3 regions of the Fictibacillus iocasae genome follow, and region 2 is predicted to be linked to each of the others. Evidence: riboswitches for the same ligand, from Rfam matches in the RefSeq annotation. Region 2 holds a riboswitch; each other region holds the start of a gene.
What was found. A riboswitch is a leader RNA that binds a small molecule or an ion and turns the genes downstream of it on or off. The one in region 2 is predicted to bind S-adenosylmethionine.
Positions count from the first base shown of each region.

Region 1: linked by a shared signal. The riboswitch ahead of ACFQPF_RS16155 (Fur-regulated basic protein FbpA) and the one ahead of ACFQPF_RS01145 (MetQ/NlpA family ABC transporter substrate-binding protein) in region 2 are both predicted to bind S-adenosylmethionine.
Region 3: linked by a shared signal. The riboswitch ahead of mtnK (S-methyl-5-thioribose kinase) and the one ahead of ACFQPF_RS01145 (MetQ/NlpA family ABC transporter substrate-binding protein) in region 2 are both predicted to bind S-adenosylmethionine.

Region 1 is NZ_JBHTCP010000050.1:90,252-93,327, forward strand. It holds gene ACFQPF_RS16140 (transporter suffix domain-containing protein) at 1-144, opposite strand, end outside; gene ACFQPF_RS16145 (hypothetical protein) at 241-429, shown strand; gene ACFQPF_RS16150 (LLM class flavin-dependent oxidoreductase) at 552-1,550, shown strand; gene ACFQPF_RS16155 (Fur-regulated basic protein FbpA) at 1,598-1,753, opposite strand; SAM riboswitch class I at 1,851-1,974, opposite strand; gene ACFQPF_RS16160 (mechanosensitive ion channel family protein) at 2,113-2,973, opposite strand.
Region 2 is NZ_JBHTCP010000002.1:244,212-247,287, reverse strand. It holds gene ACFQPF_RS01155 (hypothetical protein) at 1-722, opposite strand, end outside; gene ACFQPF_RS01150 (hypothetical protein) at 928-1,086, opposite strand; gene ACFQPF_RS01145 (MetQ/NlpA family ABC transporter substrate-binding protein) at 1,099-1,920, opposite strand; SAM riboswitch class I at 2,123-2,238, opposite strand; gene ACFQPF_RS01140 (alpha/beta hydrolase) at 2,299-3,076, opposite strand, start outside.
Region 3 is NZ_JBHTCP010000014.1:77,095-80,170, reverse strand. It holds gene ACFQPF_RS08675 (carbon-nitrogen family hydrolase) at 225-1,004, shown strand; SAM riboswitch class I at 1,091-1,248, shown strand; gene mtnK (S-methyl-5-thioribose kinase) at 1,367-2,569, shown strand; gene mtnA (S-methyl-5-thioribose-1-phosphate isomerase) at 2,573-3,076, shown strand, end outside.

The DNA.
Region 1 (3,076 bases), on a different contig from region 2:
CACTTCAGCGGCGATTGTCAGCGCAGCTGCCGCGCTTACTTTTTCAGAACCCGACAAAAATGTAAGAAACGGAACAAACGGAATGAAAAGCCATGGTACAAAGGAAAACACAACAAGGATGATGCCTATCTTTGTTTTGCTCATATATCCCCCTATATTCCTATTTTTGGCTTGTGTCACTGAACTGTAACAAAGAAATGGTATACTGAACAAACGCCGCATACTTGGAGGTTCAACAAAATGGCGATGTATTTAGTAGATCACTCAAAAAACATGGTGCACAGAACGGCATTCATTAAAACAGAATGCGATCATCAAGAAATCAGCAAAGAATCTGTAGAGCACCTTAACGATGCAAAATCTGTCGAGCTTTTATTGTCCAATAAACAATATGATTATTGCCAGCATTGCTCGCAAAACAATATATAGGTCGATGATATGATAAGCGGAGACAGCATGTCTCCGCTTATTTTTTGTAAGCATATCGTTGGACATCGTATTTTAAGATAACGATAATAAGAGTACGACAAAGAGAAGAAAGGATTTTATTCTTGAAATTAAGTATATTGGATCAATCACCTGTCTCTAATGGGATGAGTGCCACCCAGGCACTGCATAATACGATCACACTCGCCCAAGAAGCCGAAAAGCTCGGTTACTACCGCTTTTGGGTGTCAGAGCACCATAACAGCGACAGTCTGGCTGGCTCATCGCCAGAAGTACTCATCTCGGCGATCGCGGCGAAAACCGAAAATATCCGTGTGGGCTCTGGCGGTGTAATGCTGCCTCATTACAGTGCCTATAAAGTCGCAGAAAATTTCGCCGTCCTTCAATCGCTGTTTCCTGACCGCATCGATCTTGGCATCGGGCGGGCACCTGGCGGGATGCCGCTTGCGACCATGGCGCTGCAGGAGAACGCCAGCCGCGATATTCGTGACTATCCGAACCAGATTGATGATGTAGCAGATTACCTGCACGGACGCACTGAGCATCATCGCTTTCAAGGTTTGAAAGCCACACCGCAGCCTGAGACGTCGCCTGAACTATGGCTCCTCGGCTCAAGCGGTTCTAGCGCGAGTGTAGCGGCCGAAAAAGGCGCCGGCTTCTCTTTTGCGCATTTTATTAATCCGATCGGCGGGCCGCAGGTGATGAATACTTATCTTCAAGCGTTCACGCCTTCTCACATCAGCCAAAAACCGGCCAACAGTGTAGCTGTTTTTGCTGTTTGTGCCGAAACGGAGGAAGAAGCGGAGAGGCTCGCTTCAAGTCTTGATCTCTCCATTCTTCTCATTGAAACAGGCAAAAGCCGAAACGGTATTCCAAGCGTCGAGCAGGCGGAATCATTCCCGTATACACCGTTTGACCGGGAACACATCGCGAACAACCGCGGCCGGATTATCGTCGGCACACCCGCGAAAGTGAAAGCTCAGATTGAGCGCCTTGCGAGGGCATATCAGACTGACGAAGTCGTGATTGTCAGCATCATTCATGAATTTGAAGCCAAGCTGCAATCTTATAGGCTCATTGCAGACGCATTTCGAGGTGAATGATCGGAAAAAAGCAGGATCGCCATGATCCTGCTTTTTTAATTTTACTGTTACGACGTCTCCTCACTCGGCCTTAGGAGCAGCTGCTTATACTCGCGTTCGAGATCTTCGAGGGAGACTTCATACAGATGCCTTCCATCACTCGTTTTATAAATATTATGACCGAGCAAGCTGGTAATCAGCTTGTCTTTTTGATCGTCGTTCATATGTATCCGTCTCCCTCCTTTTAAACGTAAAAAAACGTCTCTCCTTTTTATAAAAGAAGAGACATTCGTTAGACTGTTCATACGTCCGCACACGCTCTTCTTATCTTTCCGACGCTGCTGTAAAGAGAATAGCGTCCGATGGATTTGGCACAGTACCGTTTAATTCCAGCCTGCTGCCGAGGGTTCAAAGGGCCAGATCCCTCCCCCTCTCATAATAAGAAAAAACATTATTCACTTATATTAAATGTAAGCGGTTTTCATGAGAAAGTCAAATGCCGGGGGCCGGTACGTTTCCATTGCATCCTTTGAGTTTCCTTGTATGAAGGAAATGCGTACCGGACCCCGGATTAACGTTAGCTCTATGCCATCACTTTCACTTTCTTTTCGATATGCACCTGATGAGGATAAGGGATTTCGATTTCCGCTTCATCAAGGGCTTCCTTAATGGCTTTTCTTAACTCTCTTTCTACGCCCCATTGCTCCATGTTTGTTGTCTTTGCCAGAATTCGTATGACAACTTCAGACGAGCCAAAGCTTTGAACACCTAACACGTTAGGTCCTTCAATGATGTTTTCATTCACTTCCTTCACGCTCTCACACGCCGAACGGATCACCGCTAAGGCTTCATCGATGCTTTCTTCATAGGCGATGCCGATGTCGACAAGCGCTTGCATGTTTCCTCGTGAATGATTGGCAACTGTACTGATCTCGCGGTTCGGCATATAAAAAAGGGTGCCGTCAAACGCTCTGACGTGAGTGGTTCGTAAACCGACTTCCTCCACGATGCCTGAAACACTGCCAATCGTGACAAAATCTCCAACGTCCATTTGTTTTTCCAGCAAAACAAAAAAGCCTGTTACGATATCACTGACAAGGCCCTGTGCACCAAATCCTATGGCGAGTCCAAGAATACCTGCACCAGCGATGAGTGTTTTAATATCCAGCCCGAACAATTCGAAAATAATTCCTGCAAATACAAAAATCAGGATATAAGAAAACAGGTTAAGTACAAGCTTTTGCAAGGTGACGACACGGTTTGTCGTCATTCTTTTATTTTTCGCTGCTTGATCGAACATACGGCTGATGACCGTTTTGCCGATTGTTTTAACGATAAAAAAGATGATGAGAATGATGCAAAGCTTTAAGAAGATCATCCAAGATTGCACCATCATTTCTCCCCAGTTTACTTTAAGCAGCCATTTTTCTATTTTTTCCATCATGCCCTCACTCCTATGCCGTTCTTTGCTGCGCTTTCCAAATTACATTATTCGTGCTCAAATCCTGTTTATGGCAAGCAAAAAGAAAAAATCCTGCAATGTAAGC
Region 2 (3,076 bases):
AGGTCAAGCTTTTCCAGTTCATCTGGGTGTTTGACAGCCATTTCACGCACAATCTCTTCTAATGTTTTGTTTTTGGCTGTTATATCCAGTTTATCAGCTAAACTAAGGATCTGCTTTCGGCGAATTTCTTGAACAATTTCGTGCGTTTCTTTATTCGATGAAGAGATGCCGAGTTCCTTTGCTTTTTTTGAGATCTTTGCTTCGCGGACCTCTTTAGCAAGCACTCTTATTTCTTTTCCTTCTGTTTTAATGTTCAGCTTCTTGGCTTCACTTTTCATTGTGGCAGTCCTTACATCTTCCGCTAATTGGCGGAAATTTTTGTCATCAATGCTCACACCAAGCTTTTGAGCTTCCTTTTTCAATTCGGCTTGTATAATTTCTCTCGATATTTCTCGGAAGCTTTTTCCATCAATCGTGACGTTATTTTCTTTTGCCCGCTTCTTCAGTTCCGTTTCTCGAACCTCTCGAGAAATTTCTTCTGTTTCTTTACCTGAAGTACTGATACCTAGCATCTTTGCTTTTGCTTTAATGATGGCTGGATCCAATTTATAACCATGCCCGCTATGGTGATGCCGTTTTTTATTGAAGTGTTCAGCTGCATTTTCTCTAATGTCTTTTTTTGAATTATCATGGTCCGTTGCCGCAAGTACCGGCACCGCTCCAATTAAACCGAGTGAAAGCATGCCCGCTGCGACATATGTTGATTTTTTTGATTTAAACATCTTTCATTCCTCCTGTTATATGGTGAATTTTACAGGCAATAGTTCGTCCCGCATTAATAATGTATCCCACCAATATGTCAGGTCGATGTCAGAAGAAAAATTAAGTATATTAAAAACAAAAAAATCGGGGTCCGGTACCAATGAAGAAAATCGGCGTGATTGCCCCTTTTCTTTGTGATGGTACCGGACCCCGAAATAATTCTTGTTAGATTCGCTTGCTCACTCTTTTTTGATAGAGTTTGCGTTTGGTTTTGTGGTTAGCAGCTTGTGAAGCGGCATCTGCCATGACCTTCTTTAAATAAGGACTCAGTTCAACGTCCTCTGTCATAACTTTTCTTTGCCAAGAAAGGTGATCTTTATCCAATGTTCTATCTCCTTATTTGCTGACTGGCAAGACGGACCCTTTGTATTCTTTGTTGATGAATTCGGCAATATCTTCAGACTGCAGCACTTTTACAAGTGTTTTGATTCCCTCCTTCTTCTCATCTCCTTTGTTGACTGTGATGATGTTTGCGAACGGTGAATCCGGTCCTTCTAAAGCAATAGAATCTTTCTTTGGATTTAGACCAGCGTCAATAGCATAGTTCGTGTTAATGACGACCGCGTCGCCTTCTTTGTATTCAAATGCTTTTGTAAGAAGGCCTGGTTCGATGTCTGCTTTGAATTTCAGGTTCTTTGGGTTATCTGTGATGTCGCTAAGCTGCGCTTCATATCCTTTGCCTTCTTTTAGTTTGATTCCCCCTTCTTTTTCGAAGATAGATAGGATGCGCCCATGTTCCGCTACTGAGTTGCTAAGAATAACCAGCGCTCCATCCGGAAGCTCCTTCAATGACTTATATTTGTGGGAGTACACACCCATTGGTTCAATATGTACAGGGCCAGCATCTACAAAGTCATATTCTTCATTTTCCTTTAACTGCTGATTTAAATAAGGAATATGCTGAAAATAGTTGGCGTCAATTTCTTTTTCGTGAAGCGCCTTGTTCGGTAGGATGTAGTCTTGGAAAGTAACAATTTTCAAATCAATGCCCTTATCCTTTAGCAATGGTTTTGCTTCTTCTAAAATTTCTGCATGCGGTACGTTGGATGCTCCTACAGTAAGTTTGGTTGTTTTTTCTGATCCACTTGTTGCATCAGAACAAGCTGTCAATCCTAGTGCAAGTGCCCCTATTGCCAAACCTTTTAATATCTTTTTCATTTTTATTGCCCCCTAAATTCTCTTTAATGGTTTTTCTGACAAACCTTTAGCTCTGAAGTGACTTCGGGCTGAACCTTTTTCACTCCGGAATTTTGCACCCTCCTGTACTTTTGACAATTACTCTTTAAGAGGCGGAAAACATGACAAAAACCCTCTGTCTTTACATTAAGAGACAGAGGGTTTCAGTAGACATCCGATTATCCTCTCATCTCTCAGCTTTTGCTGTTAGATTTAGCACCGTTTTCATGGCTGGCTATTCAGCATGAATGGTTGCCGGGCTTCATAGGGCTAATTCCCTCCGCCTGCTCTTAATAAGAGTGTATTCCTATCAAATTACTTTGTATTATGGATGATACTGTTAATAATGTCAATCATTATTTATGAAGTTTTTTTAGCCATGCGTTCTTCGCTACTTGTTCTGTATCGCATCCACTTTTTCGTTCTATTGATTAGCTGATCAAAATGAGGTCCTGTTGAAAAAGTATGGCACGCACCTTGAATCAGCGTCTTTTCGGCTTTTTCTTTTAAAGAATAAACGTAATGCTTGGCATACTCTGATGTAATTACCTTGTCCCCTGTTCCGTGAATAATCAGTGCATGGCCGTTAAATCTCGCTATTTTTTCGATAGGGTTAAAACGCTTCAGCGACTCTAAAAATTTCGGTGTCAGAGTGTAACCTAAATGATCAATACAGCGGCTTTTTTCGATTTCGTCACATTCTGCCGGTCCAACGATAGCTGAAATGTCATCATACGGTCTTCCTACTGCAGACCATAAAACCAGATTCTTTACTCTATGATCTTTTGCTGCAGTAATAGCAGCTACCGCACCACCCAGGCTGTGTCCAATCAAAGTGACTTGATTACGGTCTACACCCGGCAGTTCCGTTCCAAAGGTGATTACCGTTTGAGTTTGTTCAATTAGGTCATCAAATGAGTTCTCGCCATACTGACCCTCGCTCTCACCACAACCTGCATAATCAAATCGCACAACAATGTTACCTTCTCTCTCAAGCTGCACAGCTGATTTAACAAATAATCGGTCTACACCAATACGGCTGCTCGTAAATCCGTGACAAATAATAATTAAAGGAAATATCCCCTTTGGATGTGTGTTGTACGCGGCCGGGAAATGCAATGATGCTCTCAGTTTCAGT
Region 3 (3,076 bases), on a different contig from region 2:
GAAAACTCGGCTGACGCAGAGCCTTTTCGTCAGCCTTAGTTGACCTTATACTTTGCTCGTTAACTTTTTGACTGCGATGAATTCCTTCACGGTTAAAAAGTTATACTTTCTTAAGTGCTACACGAACTGACAACTCATTCTTTTCTGATTGTTCTTGAAATTCTAATGAGTAATGTTATACGCTATGTTTAATTCTGTCAAAGAAATTTTCGGAGGGCAAACAATTGAAAATTACGTGCGCGCAATTTGATGTGATCTATGGAAATCCAGAAGAAAACAGAAAGAAAGCCTTACGATGGATCACTCAAGCTGCTGAAGATGGAGCAGAAGTCATCGTGCTGCCGGAGCTGTGGGATACAGCTTATGACCTTGAAAGACTTGGAGAGATTGCAGATACAGAAGGCCGTAACGCGATTTCTTTTTTAAGCGGTCTTGCTAAAAAGCATCACGTCCACATCGTTGGAGGTTCCATCGCTTATGAAAAAGACGGGAAAGTTTCCAACACCATGCTTGTGTTTGACCGTGATGGTACCTTGAACGGACAATACAGCAAAGCACATTTAATCCGGCTCATGAACGAAGAAAAGTTTATTACTGCAGGAAGTGAAACCGCACATTTTGCAATAGATGATGTTCAGTGCGCAGGATTGATCTGCTACGATATAAGGTTTCCGGAGTGGGTTAGAAAAATTGTGCTTGAAGGCGCAAAGATTGTGTTTGTTCCCGCTCAATGGCCAATTCAGCGTGACAAACACTGGCGCACTTTGCTGACGGCGCGTGCCATTGAAAACCAATGCTACATTGTTGCATGCAACCGTATAGGAAAAGACCCTGCTAATACGTTTGCCGGACAATCTCTCATTATCGATCCTTGGGGTGAAATTGTGGCAGAAGCAGGCTCTCATGACGAAACCTTGCTGTCAGCCGACATCGATCCTGCTCTCTCAGATGAGGTAAGATCTCGTATTCCTATTTTTGAAGACCGACGAGAAAATTTGTATTAAACTTTTGTTGACAAATTGTTATTACATGTTTTAGTATAACAATTATGAATTGTCAGTCTAGTGTGACAAGTAATCAAATAGCACGTCTCTTATCAAGAGCAGGTGGAGGGAATTGGCCCGATGAAGCCCAGCAACCGACCGTAATACCATTGTAAAATGGGGCTCCATTCACATGGGGCCGCAAGTAAAGCTTGCGCATGGCACGGTGCTAATTCCAGCAAACAATCCGTTTGCGAGATAAGAGGCACGGAAACAAATATTCCGAGCCTCTTTCTTATGAAAGAGGCTCTTTTATTTTGGTCATGTTTGTAAATTTAACGAGAATCATTAATAATCACAAAAGGTTTTTAGGGGGAATAACAATGACAGTACTCACAGAGAACACATATAAGCCGCTGACTAACGAAGATGCGGCTGCTTTAGTAAGAAAGCTGAAATTAATAGACGGCCATGATCTTGCTGTTTCTGAAATAGGCGATGGCAACTTGAACCTCGTCTTTCGGGTTCAAAGCAGCACTGAATCTATTATTGTGAAGCAAGCTCTGCCTTACGCGAAAGTGGTTGGTGAAAGCTGGCCGCTGACATTGGATAGAGCGAGAATCGAAAGCGAAGCACTCATCCTTGCGGCAAAATATGTTCCAGATCTAGTACCAAAAGTACTCTACAGTGACAGCACTCTCGCTGTCACGATAATGGAAGATTTGTCAGATCACTCTATTTTAAGAAAGAGCTTGATAGAAGGCACTGCTTTCAGCAAACTAGCAGCTCACATTGGACAGTTCACGGCAAGAACAGCTTTTTATACAAGTGATTTTTATTTGCATCCGTTCGAGAAGAAAAAGCTCGTGCAGCACTTCAGCAATCCAGAGCTCTGTAAAATCACGGAAGATCTCGTCTTTACAGATCCTTTCTTCGATCACGACACAAACGAGTTTTCCTCTGCATTAAAACCTGATGTTGAAAAAATTTGGAATGATGAACTGCTGAAAAAAGAAGCGGCAACATTGAAGTATCAGTTCCTTACTCAAGCGGAAGTGCTGCTTCACGGAGACCTTCACACAGGCAGTATTTTCGTCACGGAAAAATCAACAAAAGTCATTGATCCTGAGTTCGCTTTTTACGGTCCGATAGGTTTTGACCTTGGCCAATTTTTTGCCAATATCGCTTTAAATTATTTATCTCAGCATCACCATTCTTCAGAACCGTTCAACCGCAAAGAGACTCAGGAAACGTTATTGACTGTCATTCAAGAGACATGGACTGTTTTTCAAAACGAGTTTACAAGACTTGTTCATGAGGAGAGCAAAGAAGTTTTCGCTCGTACTCCGGGTGTGTTACAAAATGTTCTGGAAAAAACCTTCATTGACAGTGTTGGGTTTGCAGGATGTGAGATCATCCGCCGTACAATCGGACTTGCGCACGTTGCTGACTTAGACAGCATCCCGTGCGAGGATGTACAGCTCTTCCTCAAAAAGAAAGCGCTGCATCTTGGCACATCGTTGATCAAGTCTAGAAAATCCATTTCGTCTATCGAGCAATTCACATCCATCATAAGAGGAGCATAAATCATGAGTTTTACACAAACCGAAATTTCATCAGTCCGGTACAGAGGCGACCATTTGCTTATATTGGACCAGCAGCAGCTTCCCGAACATACGGTTTACTTAAACGTTACAAAAATTGAACACGTTTGGGATGCGATTTCTAAACTTAACGTGCGTGGTGCACCGGCAATTGGAATCGCCGCTGCATTCGGCCTCGTAATTTGGACTAAGCAGTATAAAGGCGAGGATTTGCCTGCGTTTCTTGCTGCTTTGCAGAAACAGCATGACTATCTTGCCACTTCCCGTCCGACTGCTGTCAATCTGTTTTGGGCGATACGCCGTATCACAGAAGCGGCGGCAAAAGCAGAAAGCGTCGCGCAAGCTGTGTCTCTGATTGAATTAGAAGCTCTTTTAATTCAAAAAGAAGATGAAGAAACGTGCCGCAAAATCGGCGAGCATGCCCTCTCTCTTTTAAAGAACGGCGACGCGCTCATGACGATCTGCAATGCAGGAGGCATAGCGACCGCC